DNA from 4 places in the Pseudomonas sp. 4CAES_32.4 genome. Region 3 is predicted to be linked to each of the others. Evidence: riboswitches for the same ligand, from Rfam matches in the RefSeq annotation. Region 3 holds a riboswitch; each other region holds the start of a gene.

Region 1 (3,285 bases), 1.6 Mb from region 3:
CTTGCAGGCTGGAGGTCTCACCGCAGGCGGCGAGCCCTCCGGCGAAGGCGATGACAAAAGCGAGCTGGGACTTGCGCATTGCTGATCTTCCCTATGAATGCATTCTTAATCATAGAGGAGGGCGCAAGCCCGATGGTTCAACTGCTCAGCCGCGGGCTTCCTTGAACAGCACGGCAATGCCTGGGTGATAGTTGCCGGCTTCGCTGCGCAATTTGCGGTAGGCGTAGGGAAAATACCAGGCGACCGCACAGGTGTGTTCCTTTTGCAGGTCATCGACCACGTCCTGCAATTCTTCGGGGCTGGCGCTGTGTTGGGCCTTTTGCGGGGCGACAAACAGGCAGCCGAGCTTCAGATCACTGGCGAAGCTGATGCGTTTGGCATCGTTGGTGATGTCGAGAAGGGCTTGGGTCAGGTTGAGATTGTTCACCCGTGGCCAGCGCTGCGTGGCCTGGATATACGCCCGATCTTCGGCGCCGGCGAGGAACAGGTCGGCGCGAGCATTGCGCTCGCCTTCTTCATTCTGTTTGCGCGTGGCAGTGTCGTTGAGAGTGACCAGTTCGGCCATCCAGGCTGCCGCGCTCAGCAAGCCGAGATTGGCCTTCTCGTCATGCCAGTAAGGCGTGTCGCTGTCGCCGCGCACAGCGTTGTAACGGTCAATACAGTCAAACCAGCGTTCAAGCACCGGGCGCATGAATTCCAGGCGCGGGTTGCTGATGATCATGCCTTGCATCGTCATCATCCTTATTGTTGTAGTGGCTTTTCCGAGAAAAGCATGGCTCTTTGATATCATTTGTATCAGCGTGGCACAAGATTGGCGTCAGATAATTGATCGGCGGCAGTTATTCGCCCGCTGGCCCCCTCTTTAATTGACGCTCCACCCCCAACCCTCTAACCTTCGCGGCTTGTTTCAGGTGCTCTGTGACCACGGTCGACAGAGTGAAACAGGGAAGCCGGTGAGGGTTGTCTTCAAGCGAAGAACGATCACGATCCCGGCGCTGCCCCCGCAACGGTAAATGAGTAAAAGCTGCGCCTTGAGCCACTGCTTCGAAACAAGCGGGAAGGCGCGCAGTCAGGCCAAGTGCCGCTCATGAGCCCGGAGACCGGCCTGATCCATCCAGCGGCATCACGGTGGGCGATGCCAGGCTTTTTGCCGTCTATTCTTGTGCCTGCCCGCCGTTATCCAGCCTCAACGGAGAGCTCCCCCATGACTGATTCCCCCGAGCGCGACGAACGCCATCTGGCGCGTATGCAGCGCAAAAAAGCCGTGATCGACGAACGCATCGCCAACTCGCCCGACGAGTGCGGCCTGGTGCTGGTGCTGACCGGCAACGGCAAAGGCAAAAGCAGCTCGGCATTCGGCATGCTCGCCCGCGCCATGGGCCACGGCATGCAATGCGGCGTGGTGCAGTTCATCAAGGGGCGCAACAGCACCGGTGAAGAGTTGTTCTTCCGCCGCTTCCCCGAGCAAGTGCGCTTCCACGTGATGGGCGAAGGTTTCACCTGGGAAACCCAGGACCGTCAGCGTGACATCGCTGCCGCCGAAGCCGCGTGGGCTGTGTCCCGCGAATTGCTGCGCGATCCATCGATCGGTCTGGTGGTGCTCGATGAACTGAACATCGCCCTCAAGCACGGCTACCTCGATCTCGATCAGGTGCTCAGCGATTTGCAGGCACGTCCGCCGATGCAGCATGTGATCGTCACCGGTCGGGCGGCCAAGCCGGAAATGATCGAGATGGGCGACACGGTCACCGAAATGGGCATGCTCAAACACGCCTTCCAGGCCGGCATCAAAGCGCAGAAAGGCGTCGAACTTTGAATCAACCACGTCACTGCCCGGCGGTACTCATCGCCGCGCCGGCCTCCGGTCAGGGCAAGACCACCGTTACCGCCGCACTCGCTCGTTTGCACCGCAATCAGGGGCGCAAGGTGCGCGTGTTCAAATGCGGCCCGGACTTTCTTGATCCGATGATTCTCGAGCGCGCCAGCGGTGCCCCCGTTTATCAATTGGACATGTGGATGGTCGGCGAGCAGGAAAGTCGTCGTCTGTTGTGGGAAGCCGCCGCCGAGGCCGACCTGATTCTGATTGAAGGCGTGATGGGTCTGTTCGACGGCACACCGTCCAGCGCTGATCTGGCGCGGCATTTCGGTGTGCCGGTGCTCGGGGTGATCGACGGTACGGCCATGGCGCAGACCTTTGGTGCGTTAGCGCTGGGGCTGGCGAAGTATCAACCGGATCTGCCGTTTGCCGGCGTGCTGGCCAACCGCGTTGGCACCTTGCGCCATGCGCAGTTGCTCGAAGGCAGCCTTACCGAAGGTTTGCGTTGGTACGGCGCGTTGTCCCGCGAGACCGGCATCGAACTGCCGAGCCGCCATCTCGGCCTGGTTCAGGCCAGCGAACTGAATGATCTCGATGTGCGTCTCGACGCCGCTGCCGACGCACTGGCGAGCAGTTGCGAGGTAGCGCTGCCACCGGCCGTGGAGTTCGCCGCGCCAGATGTTATCGCCGTCGAGCCGCTGCTGAAAAACGTGCGCATCGCCGTCGCTCGTGACGAGGCATTCGCCTTTACCTACGGTGCAAGTCTCGATTTGTTGCGGGCGATGGGCGCCGAGTTGAGCTTCTTCTCGCCAATCCGCGACACGCAATTACCTGAGGCGGACAGCGTGTATCTGCCCGGTGGGTATCCGGAATTGCATCACGTCGCGCTGTCGCAGAACACCGCGATGGTTGAGGCGATTCGCGCGCATCATGCAGCGGGTAAGCCGTTGCTCGCTGAGTGTGGCGGCATGTTGTATCTGCTCGACTCTTTGACGGACGTTGAAGGCACTCGCGCCGAATTGGTCGGGCTGCTTAAAGGCGACGCGGTGATGCAGAAGCGTCTGGCGGCGTTGGCATTGCAAGCAGTGGATTTGCCGGAAGGTTCGTTGCGCGGCCACACGTATCATCATTCGCTGACGACGACTGAGTTGACGCCGATTGCGCGTGGCTTGAGTCCGAATGGCGGACGTGGCGCTGAAGCGGTTTATCGTGAGGGGCGGATGACGGCCTCTTATGTGCACTTCTATTTCCCGTCGAATCCTGCGGCTATTGCTGCACTGTTTGCACCCGACCTTGAGACCGCCATCGCTGGCAAGCCAGCTCCCACAATGGGCGGTGTAATGCCTGAAGGTTCGCAATCCCCTGTGGGAGCTGGCTCGCCAGCGATGGGGCTATGACCGACAACGCATTCTCCGAAGCCGAACGCCAAGCGGTCTACAAAGCCATCGCCGAACGCCGCGACATGCGCC
Region 2 (3,285 bases), 880 kb from region 3:
CCGGTGCCGAGCAGCAGGCGCGCGGCATGCGGAATCACCAGCCCGACAAAGCCGATCGAACCGACAATCGATACCATCACCGCCGTCACCAGCGCTGCGCAACCGATCAGCAGAATCTGCACGCGCCGCACTGCAATCCCGAGGGACGCCGCCGAATCCGCGCCAAAGGTAAACGCATCCAGCGCACGCCGATGCCACAGACACACCGCCAACCCCAGCAATGCCGCCGGCACCGCCAGCCACACCGAAGGCCAACGCACGCCGCCGAGATTGCCGAGCAGCCAGAACATGATCCCGCGCGCCTGTTCGGAGCTGGCCGAGCGGGTAATCAAAAACGCTGTCAGTGCATTGAACAGTTGCGAACCGGCGATGCCCGCAAGAATGATCTGCCCGGTGCCACTGGCCGAGCCACTGACCCGCGCCAGCAGAATCACCAACACAAACGCCATCACGGCACCGGCGAAAGCACCGACCGACAGCGAGATGACGCCGGCGCCCACGCCGAGCAACGCGACCATCACCGCACCGGTCGAGGCGCCCGCAGAGATTCCCAGCAGATACGGATCGGCCAACGGATTGCGCAGCAGCGACTGCAAAATCACTCCGCAGGTCGCCAGCCCGGCACCGCAGGCAGCGGCGACCAGTGCGCGGGTCAGGCGGTAGTTCCAGACGATCCCTTCGTCAATGGGGTCGAGCACATAACCGGCGTCCCACAGTTTGTTGGCCAGCACTTGCAGGACCACGTCCGGTTTGATCGAGGTTTCACCGATGGCGACGCCGGCGACCACTGCTATCAACAGTGTCACCAAGGCCAGCAACGTGCGGATCAGGCTAGAACTCATTTCGACAGGTCATAGCCGTTGATGGCCGTGGCCAGTTGTTCCAGACCGTCGAACATGCGCAGGCTGGCCTGCATGGCCATGGCGTCCAGAATAATGATGCGGTTGTTTTTCACCGCGTCCATGTTGCGCGTCACCGGATCGCTGCGCAGGAAGGCGAGTTTCTTTTCATAGTCGTCAGCCGGGAAACGGCGGCGATCCATGCGGGCGATCACCAGGAACGTAGGGTTGGCTTTGGCGATGGTTTCCCAGCCGACGGTCGGCCATTCTTCGTCGGACTGCACGACGTTGCGCACGCCGAGGGTGCTGAGCATGAAATCGGGAATGCCTTTGTGCCCGGCCACGAACGGCTCGATGTCCATTTCGGCGCTGGAGAGCCAGACCAGGGCGCTGACGTCCTTGAGCTGTTTGCCTTGGGCGGTGGCGATGGATTTGGCCAGGCTGGCCTTGAGCTGATCATTGAGCTGCTGCCCGCGATCCTGCACATCGAAGATCTGCGCCAGTTGGCTCACGCTTTTGTAAATGCTATCGATGCTGAAAGGCGCCAGCCGCGTGCCGTCGGCACCAACCAGATTGTCCTTGGCTTCGCAATCGGAAGGCAGCAGATAGGTGGGGATTTTCAGTTCATGAAACTGCTCACGGGTGCCGACCGCACCTTGTGGGCCGACCATCCATTCCAGCTCCACGGCGACCAGTTCCGGGCGCTTGCCGATGACCGCTTCGAAACTCGGTTCGTTGTCGGCGAGGCGCTCGATCTGGTCGTTCTGCGCCTTGTACTTGTCCAAGACATTGTTGAACCACAGCGAGGTGCCGACGACTTTGTCCGCCAGACCCATGGCGTAGAGCATTTCCGTGCCGGCCTGGCCGATGGTCACGGTGCGCGCCGGCGCGTGCTGAAAGGTCAGGTGGCTGCCACAGTTTTCGATGGTCAGCGGGTATTGAGTGGGTGCCGCATGGGCCAGCGTGCAAAGACTCAGACCGGTAATGAGGGTGGCAACGCGAGGCAGCAGCATGGGGCAGTCTCCAATGGATCCGTACGGGGAGCGGGGAGGGTACGGATTGGAAACACACCATCGAACGCGGTTGGGGAAAACTGCGCAAGGCCGGCATTTGATCAAGAGACGCGCGGCACGATGTCCTTCCCGGACACCCCGCCGGTTAGTCAGTCACTGTGCCGGCAGGTCTCCTGACTGATGCGTCATCGCCTGGCTCCGGCCTTCCCGGGAGTCATCCCAGTGGCAGTCGTGGAGCAGGCTCAGCACCTACAGTTGCGGGGGCAGTTCCGATTGATGCTGTGCAAGCATTTCGGATTCCCTATTAATCCCGTGTGGAAACCGGCGGCGGCATGGTAGTCGATCAGGCCGCCGAAGGGGAGACGAATCTGTCGGGGCGAGGATTAATGCTGACTCATCAAACCGTGCAATACGCCCAGGCGCAGGCCCGGTTCGGACGGCACCATCTGCGCGATGCCGAACACTTTGAACGCCGCCAGCATCAGCACCAGCCCAGCGGGCAAGATGCTTTGGCGGTGGGGTTGCAGGCCGGCGAGCTTGAGTTGCCGGACGTTGTTCACTTTCAGCAGCAGCAACGACAGGCGCAGCAATCCACCGTAGGTAATGCCGTCCTGGCCGTAGTCGTTGAGACGATTGGCCTTGAGCACTTTGGCCAGCATGCGTGCGGTGCCGGAAGAGCCGATGGTCTGCTGCCAGCCTTGAGCGCGATAACGCCGCGCGACGTGTTCGAATTGCAGGATGGCGAAGCGTTCGGCGGCTTGCAGCGCGCCAGCGGATACTTCGCCGCCGCGAAAGAAGCGCGTACTCAAGGTGCCGCTGCCGATGGCGATGCTTTCGGTGAGCAACGGTTGTGAACCCTGACCGAGGATCAACTCGGTAGAGCCGCCGCCGATATCGACCACCAGGCGCATGTCCGCGTCGCTTGGCAGGGCGTGGGTCACGCCGGCGTAGACCAGCCGCGCCTCTTCATGGCCGCAGATGACGTCAATCGGAAAACCCAGATGCCGCTCGGCGCTGGCGAGAAACAGTTGAGCGTTATCGGCCTCGCGCACTGCGCTGGTTGCCACCGCGCGCACCCGACCCGCCTCGAAGCCGCGCAGCTTCTTGCCGAACCGCGCCAACGCCTGCCAACCGCGATCCAGTGCCAACGCATCCAGCGTGCCACCGTCAAAACCTTCGGCCAGACGCACCGGCTCTCGCAGGGTTTTCACTTCCTGAATCAGCAGGCCTTTGCGGCTGCGCACCGATTGGCCGATCATCAGCCGGAAGGCATTCGAACCCAGGTCGATGGCGGCGAACAGCGAGGCGTCTTGTTTCATGGGAATCCTTGCACAACATCCGCCCGAAGGCTCAAGACGGTTTGCGAGGATTCTGCCGTGATCTTGATGACATCCTGATGACGGGGCAGGGGCGGTTCAATGAATGTGTGACTG
Region 3 (3,285 bases):
AAGTTTTGGTCGGTGCGCGCAGGGTGTAGAGGCCGGCGAGCATCAATGCAAACCCTACGGCCACGACAAGATTGCCGCCGGTGGTCGAAACCACACGCTGCCAACCGTCTTCCGGCTCCCAGGCTTCGGCATCGTGAGTGTGGCCAGCCATGGCGCCTTCGGCGTGTTCATGAACGGCGACGGGTTCGGCTTTCTCGAAAGTTTCCGCCTGAAGAATCAGCGGCGAGACCCAGAAACTCTGCAGCAGAGTGAGGAGCAGGGCGGCCAGCAGACCGGTGAACCCTGCGGTTTGCGCAATACGCTTGATCATGTCGACAGGTCTCAGTGGCACGGGAACGCGGCGCTGTGGCGGGTATCGTGGGCGGCGTTGTGCACCGCTTCGATGTGCGAAAAACCGGCGAAGTAGACCAGGCTGGCGCCCAGAATCGACGCGAAGATCGCGGCGGTCAGGCGTTGGCTCAGTGTGGTGGTGCTGGCGATTTTGTCCGTGTTGCTGCCGGTGCTGCTGATGATCGACATGGCGCTTCCCTCTGGAGTGTCAGCGGGTGATATAGAGCGCATAAAACCCCTGCGGGTCGAGCACGCAGGGGTTCAAACAGCGCCCGCCCACCGCGGGTTTGTTATGTTCAGCGACGCACAAATGCGGGCTGTGTGTTGCGGGCCGGTCTCCGGGCTCACGAGGGGTTGGCGTCAGGCCGACCTGCAAGCGTCACCTTCCCATGCCGTACTGGCACAGTGGTTTTGACGCTTCGCTCGCTTACCGTTGCGGGGGCAGCACCGGACTGACATGGGCTTGAGTAAAGCACATGATTCACCGGTTTCCCGTTTCACCCTGTGAAGGGCACCCGTAACAAGTTGTGTAGGAGAGCATGGGGGTGGGGTTTTGGTCAATTTTTTGGGGTGGATCCGTTGCTGCGGGTGTTGCTGATTAGGGTTCCGCCCTTACGGCGGGTCACTTTTTCGGCGTTTGGAAAAAGTGACTCGCTGTAAGAGCGAAACCGCCAGTAGCAGCACCCGCAGCAACGGATATGCCCCCTATACCAAAACTCAACGCCCATTGACCCACCACCACCCGATGCGTAGCCTTGCGCATTCGAGGTTCTTCGGCCCACGCCGAAGCTAAGAAGGGAACGCGGTCAATGCCGCGGCTGCCCCCGCAACTGTGAACGGTGCTGTTCGCTGCCACGCCACTGCCAGCTCAATCGATGAGCCAGCGGGAAGGCGCAGCAAACGCCAGGCGCATGCCTGAACACCGTCAGCCAGGAGACCTGCCTCGTCACAGATTCTCACTACAACCGGGCGGGGTGATCCGGTGGCGAACGCTTCCGGCGCGCACGCGCGTTGCCGGTTCTCGTCCCGTATGCCCGCCGCTTGCCAAAGGGCATACCGATGAAAACACTGGCCAAACTCCCCGTCACCATCGTCACCGGCTTCCTCGGCTCGGGCAAAACCACGCTGCTGCGCCATATGCTCGACAACGCGCAGGGCCGTCGCATCGCGGTGATCGTCAATGAGTTTGGCGAGTTGGGCATCGACGGTGAGATCCTCAAACAATGCACCATCGGTTGCACCGAAGAAGAAGCCACCGGCCGCGTTTACGAACTGGCCAACGGCTGCCTGTGCTGCACCGTTCAGGAAGAATTCTTCCCGGTGATGCGCGAATTGGTCGCGCGTCGCGGCGACCTCGACCACATCCTCATCGAAACCTCGGGCCTGGCCCTGCCGAAACCGCTGGTGCAAGCCTTCCAGTGGCCAGAAATCCGCAGCGCCTGCACCGTTGACGCGGTAATTACTGTGGTCGACAGCCCGGCTGTGGCCGCTGGCACCTTTGCCGCGTTCCCGGATCAGGTCGACGCCCAGCGCAAACTCGACCCGAACCTCGATCACGAATCGCCGCTGCACGAACTGTTCGCCGACCAACTGGCGAGCGCCGACCTCGTCATCCTCAACAAGGCCGACCAGACCAGCCCGGAAGACCTCGCTCGCGTACGCGCTGAAGTCGCCGAAGAGCTGCCGCCAGCGGTGAAAATCATCGAAGCCAGCAACGGCCGCCTGCCGCTGGACGTGTTGATCGGCCTCGGTGCCGGTTCCGAAGAACACATCGACAGCCGCCACAGCCATCATGATCACCATCACGGTGAAGGCGATGACGACCACGATGACCACGATCATGACGCCTTCGATTCGATCTCCATCGAACTGCCGCAAGCCGACGAAAGCCTGCTGCTCGACGCGCTGACGCAACTGGTGGTTCAGCACGGCATCCTCCGTGTCAAAGGTTTCGCGGCGATTCCGAACAAGCCAATGCGTCTGCTGATCCAAGGCGTCGGCACGCGTTTCGACAAGCATTTCGACCGTCAGTGGGGTGCCGATGAAGCGCGCGTTACGCGTCTGGTGCTGATCGGTCAGGAACTCGATGCCGCCCAACTCGAAGCGCAACTGCGCGCCGCGCTCAGCGTTTAAACCATGCACCTGCTCAGGACTCAGCCCGGCGGTTTCGTCTCGGATGACAACATTGCCGACCTTGGCCAAACCCCCGCCGAGCTGGTGATCCTGTGCAGCGGCGACTCCAGCCTGGCGCTGCTCGCCGAAGCGGCGCAGCAGTTGCCGGAGGATTACCCGAGCCTGCGCCTGGCCAATCCGATGCAGGTGCAGAATCACGCGTCGGTGGATTTATACGTCGATGAAGTGCTGCGCCACGCCAAGGTGATTCTGATCTCGCTGCACGGCGGCATCGCCTACTGGCGTTACGGCGTCGAGCGTTTGGTCGAACTGAGCGAGCGGGGCGTGCAGGTGATTCTGGTGCCGGGCGATGATCGTCCCGATCCGGAGCTCAGCGATTTGAGCACCGTCAACGCCGAAGATCGCGACCGGCTCTGGCAGTTCCTGCGTCAGGGTGGCATGGGCAATGCGCTGGATTTCTTCCGTTGCATGGCCAGCCGTTGGCTCGACCGCGATTACCCGTGGGGCGAGCCTCAAGCCTTGCCGCGCACGGCGATTTACCACCCGAACAAACCCAGCGCCGCACTGAATGACTGGCAAGCCGAATGGCTGCCGGAAAACCCGGTCGCGGCGGTGTTGTTTTACCGCTCGCATCTGCAAGCGGCGAACACCGCGTTTATCGATGTTTTCTGCCAGCGTCTGCAGGCGGCGGGGCTCAACCCCTTGCCAATCGCCGTGGCCAGTTTGAAAGAGCCCGGCTGCCTGGCGGTGGTCGAGGATTGGCTCGACGAAGTCGAGGCGGGGGTCATCCTCAATACCACCGGTTTCGCCCAGTCCAGCCCT
Region 4 (3,285 bases), 140 kb from region 3:
CACCGCCATCGCTGGCAAGCCAGCTCCCACAGTTTTTGCGAAATCCCACCCACCCCAGCCACACCAAAAATCCCTGTGGGAGCTGGCTTGCCAGCGATTTGGCCAGCACCAACAACATCTCCACTCACTGACCCACCGCCATCGCCAGCAGGGCTGGCTCCCACAGTTTCCGCGAAATCCCACCCACCCCAGCCACACCAAAAATCCCTGTGGGAGCTAGCCCTGCTAGCGATTTGGCCACCACCAACAACATCTCCATTCACTGACCCACCGCTATCGCTGGCAAGCCAGCTCCCACAGTTTTTGCGAAATGCCACCCATCCCAGCCACACCAAAAATCCCTGTGGGAGCTGGCTTGCCAGCGATTTGGCCAGCACAGCCAACATCTCCATCACTGACCCACCGCTATCGCTGGCAAGCCAGCTCCCACAGTTTTCCCCGAAATGCCACCAACCTCAGCCACACCACGCCCCCCTGTGGAAGTCTGCAGCCAGGCAAGTTGACGAACGGTCTGTCGGATGTTCAGATGCCGGCCTGTTTCAGGTGCCCCCTGCCGCCGTGCTTGGGGTGAAACGGGAAACCGGTAGGTTCTTTTTGAACGAGTCCGGTGCTGCCCCCGCAACGGTATGCGCGTGATGCTTTCGATACACCACTGTGGCCAGACGGCCATGGGAAGGTGAAAGCCTCGATACGCGCGAGCCCGGAGACCGGCCTGGAATTTCGTTTGGCAAAATCCTGCGGTGGGCGGGCATGGGCCGGTGTCGGCGTGTGCGCGATGCCTTCTCTTGCATGCTCTTCTGCGAAGATCCTTTTCGAGAAGACAATGATTCGACCTTTCTACACCTCTGCTCCGACCCTCTTGTTCAGCTGCCTGTTCAGCCCGGTTCTGTTGGCCGATGACGCGCCGCTGGAACTCAATCAGCAAATCGTTTCCGCGCCGTCGGTGGAGTCCACTACCGTCGCTGACATGGCGCACTACGGCAGCAAAGTCGAGATCGTTACGCGCGAGCAGATCGAACGCGCCGGGCCCAGTGCCGACGTCAGCCGCGTGATGCAGATGTTCATTCCCGGCCTGTACGTCGCGCCGAAAAACGGCCCGTTCGACTACGGCACCTATTCACTGCTAGGTGGGCGCAATGACGACACGCTGATCCTGCTCGACGGCGTGCGCCTGAATAACCGGCTGTACGGCGGCCTCTATCTCGACACCCTGCCAGCCAACGCCATCGAACGCATCGAAGTGCTCAAGGGTGGGCAAAGCCTGTTGTTCGGCACGCAAGCCGTCTCCGGTGTGATCAACATCGTCACCCGCAGCCCGCAGTCGCGCAAAGCCGCCGGTGAGGTGAACGTCGGTGTCGATACGTTTGGCGGCACCACTGAAGATGCACGGGTCGAGAACATTTTCAGCAATGGCTTCGGCGATCTCGGGTTGCTGGCGTACGTCAGCCACAACGTCTCCGATGGCTACCAGCCCTATCGCAACAGCGAGATGAAAAACGTCACCGAAAAGAATCGCGCCTACGAAGTCACCACGTTTGGCGGCAAGGCAATTCAGTCGTTCGGCGATGATTCGCGCCTGGAATTGTTCTACCAGTACGCCGACGCCAACCTCGATTTCGCCCGCCCGGTCGACAACCACACAACCACCAACGACCGCGTACAGCAGATCGCCACGGCGACCTTCGAACAGAACGTCAACGAACGCCTGAGCTACTTCGTCAAAGGCCACATCAACGACTGGGACACGCGCTACACCCGCGTCAACAACGTCGAGGGCGGTGGCACTAAAGTCATCAACCACAACGACTATTGGGGTTTCACCGATTGGGGCGTGCAGGCCGAAGGCAAGGCTGAATTGTCCGGCGGGCATGTGCTGGTGTTCGGCACCGACAACCAATGGTTCAAGGGTCAGGACGATGTGCTGATCATCGACAACGACAAGGCCGAAGCCCACGCCGTGTACACCCAATTGCGCCCGCAAATCGACGCCCTGCCCGACTGGCACCCGAGCATCGGCATCCGCCACGAAGCCATGGGCGGCGGCGACAGTGCCACGGTCGGCATGCTCACTTCGCTGTACGACCTCAACGACAACTGGGCCCTGCGCGGCCAATACGGCACGGCGTACAAACTGCCAAACGCCGAGCAATTGTTCGTCAACGAACCGGGCGACGAGATCGGCAATCGCAACCTCAAACCGGAGAAAAGCCGCAACGCCGAACTCGGCGTTGACTACAAAGGCTTGCTGCTAGAGCGTGAATTCAGCGCCAGCCTGACCCTGTTCAAGCGCAAGATCGACGACCTGATTACCCTCGACGACGTGCAGTGGGTCAACGGCGACGGCCAGATCCAGATGCGCGGTTTCGAGGCGGACGCCAAACTCGCGCTCAACGATCAGTGGAGCCTGCAAGCGGACATGACCCGCAACCTCACCGAGTCCCGCGCTGGCGTCACGATCAATGACATTCCGAGCTTCTTCGCCCGCTCGCGGGTTGGCTACGAGTCGGAAAACCGTATGTGGGGCGCCGGCGGTGCGATCCGCTATATCCGCGATGTGATCAGCTCGAAACAGGTCGAGTACGGCCATTATTCGGTGGTCGATGCCGACGCCTATCGCTACCTCGACAGCGCCCACCAACATCGCGTGAGCCTGTTGGTCGAGAACCTGTTCGACCGCGATTACGTCACCAGCCGTTCGAGCAACGTCGACAACCTCGGTCGGCCGTTCACCTCCGAAGTGCGCTACACGTACCGCTTCTGATGAGTGAAATCATCCAGGTCGACGGCGTCGACACGCACCCGGACTGGTCGCGCGTGCCCGAGCATGCGCGCCACGTATTCATCTGCACCGGCCCGCGCTGCACCCAGCGCGGCGCCCAGCAGTTATGGAAAACCTTGCGCCGGCATCTGCTGGCGCACGATCGCATCGAGACGCCCGACGGCGTGTTGCTGACCCGCACGCACTGTCAGTTTCCGTGCAATCTCGGGCCGGTGCTGACGGTGTATCCCGAACGGTGCTGGTATGGCGTGCACAGCCATGACGATGTACAGCGGCTGGTCGAAAAGCATCTGCTCGGCGGCGAAGTGGTCGCCGACCTGCTGATCAAGGTTCGACCATGAGAGCACTCATATATGGGCTGGGCGCCCTGCTCTGTTCATCGCCGGTGCTTGCCAACAGTTACCGCAACTGCGGGGAAAACTGGCGCGCCGCGCAACCTTCGCGCATCGTCGCGCTCAACCAGCATGCCGCCGATCTGGTGCTGGCGTTGGGCGCTGGTTCGTCTC

The links. Region 3 has a riboswitch for cobalamin ahead of cobW (cobalamin biosynthesis protein CobW). Riboswitches for the same ligand answer to the same signal wherever they lie in the genome.
Region 1: linked by a shared signal. The riboswitch ahead of cobO (cob(I)yrinic acid a,c-diamide adenosyltransferase) and the one ahead of cobW (cobalamin biosynthesis protein CobW) in region 3 are both predicted to bind cobalamin.
Region 2: linked by a shared signal. The riboswitch ahead of AC3Y64_RS11710 (ABC transporter substrate-binding protein) and the one ahead of cobW (cobalamin biosynthesis protein CobW) in region 3 are both predicted to bind cobalamin.
Region 4: linked by a shared signal. The riboswitch ahead of AC3Y64_RS16035 (TonB-dependent receptor plug domain-containing protein) and the one ahead of cobW (cobalamin biosynthesis protein CobW) in region 3 are both predicted to bind cobalamin.

What each region holds. Positions count from the first base shown of each region.
Region 1 is NZ_CM176882.1:1,821,967-1,825,251, forward strand. Features, by position in the region: gene AC3Y64_RS08260 (PQQ-dependent sugar dehydrogenase) at 1-79, opposite strand, end outside; gene AC3Y64_RS08265 (hypothetical protein) at 146-730, opposite strand; cobalamin riboswitch at 893-1,123, shown strand; gene cobO (cob(I)yrinic acid a,c-diamide adenosyltransferase) at 1,205-1,816, shown strand; gene AC3Y64_RS08275 (cobyrinic acid a,c-diamide synthase CobB) at 1,813-3,213, shown strand; gene bluB (5,6-dimethylbenzimidazole synthase) at 3,210-3,285, shown strand, end outside.
Region 2 is NZ_CM176882.1:2,590,025-2,593,309, forward strand. Features, by position in the region: gene AC3Y64_RS11705 (FecCD family ABC transporter permease) at 1-842, opposite strand, end outside; gene AC3Y64_RS11710 (ABC transporter substrate-binding protein) at 839-1,852, opposite strand; cobalamin riboswitch at 1,999-2,193, opposite strand; gene AC3Y64_RS11715 (Ppx/GppA phosphatase family protein) at 2,236-3,171, opposite strand.
Region 3 is NZ_CM176882.1:3,469,453-3,472,737, reverse strand. Features, by position in the region: gene AC3Y64_RS15425 (CbtA family protein) at 1-310, opposite strand, end outside; gene AC3Y64_RS15420 (CbtB domain-containing protein) at 322-519, opposite strand; cobalamin riboswitch at 643-864, opposite strand; cobalamin riboswitch at 1,080-1,290, shown strand; gene cobW (cobalamin biosynthesis protein CobW) at 1,390-2,463, shown strand; gene cobN (cobaltochelatase subunit CobN) at 2,467-3,285, shown strand, end outside.
Region 4 is NZ_CM176882.1:3,608,433-3,611,717, forward strand. Features, by position in the region: cobalamin riboswitch at 525-730, shown strand; gene AC3Y64_RS16035 (TonB-dependent receptor plug domain-containing protein) at 824-2,761, shown strand; gene AC3Y64_RS16040 ((2Fe-2S) ferredoxin domain-containing protein) at 2,761-3,120, shown strand; gene AC3Y64_RS16045 (ABC transporter substrate-binding protein) at 3,117-3,285, shown strand, end outside.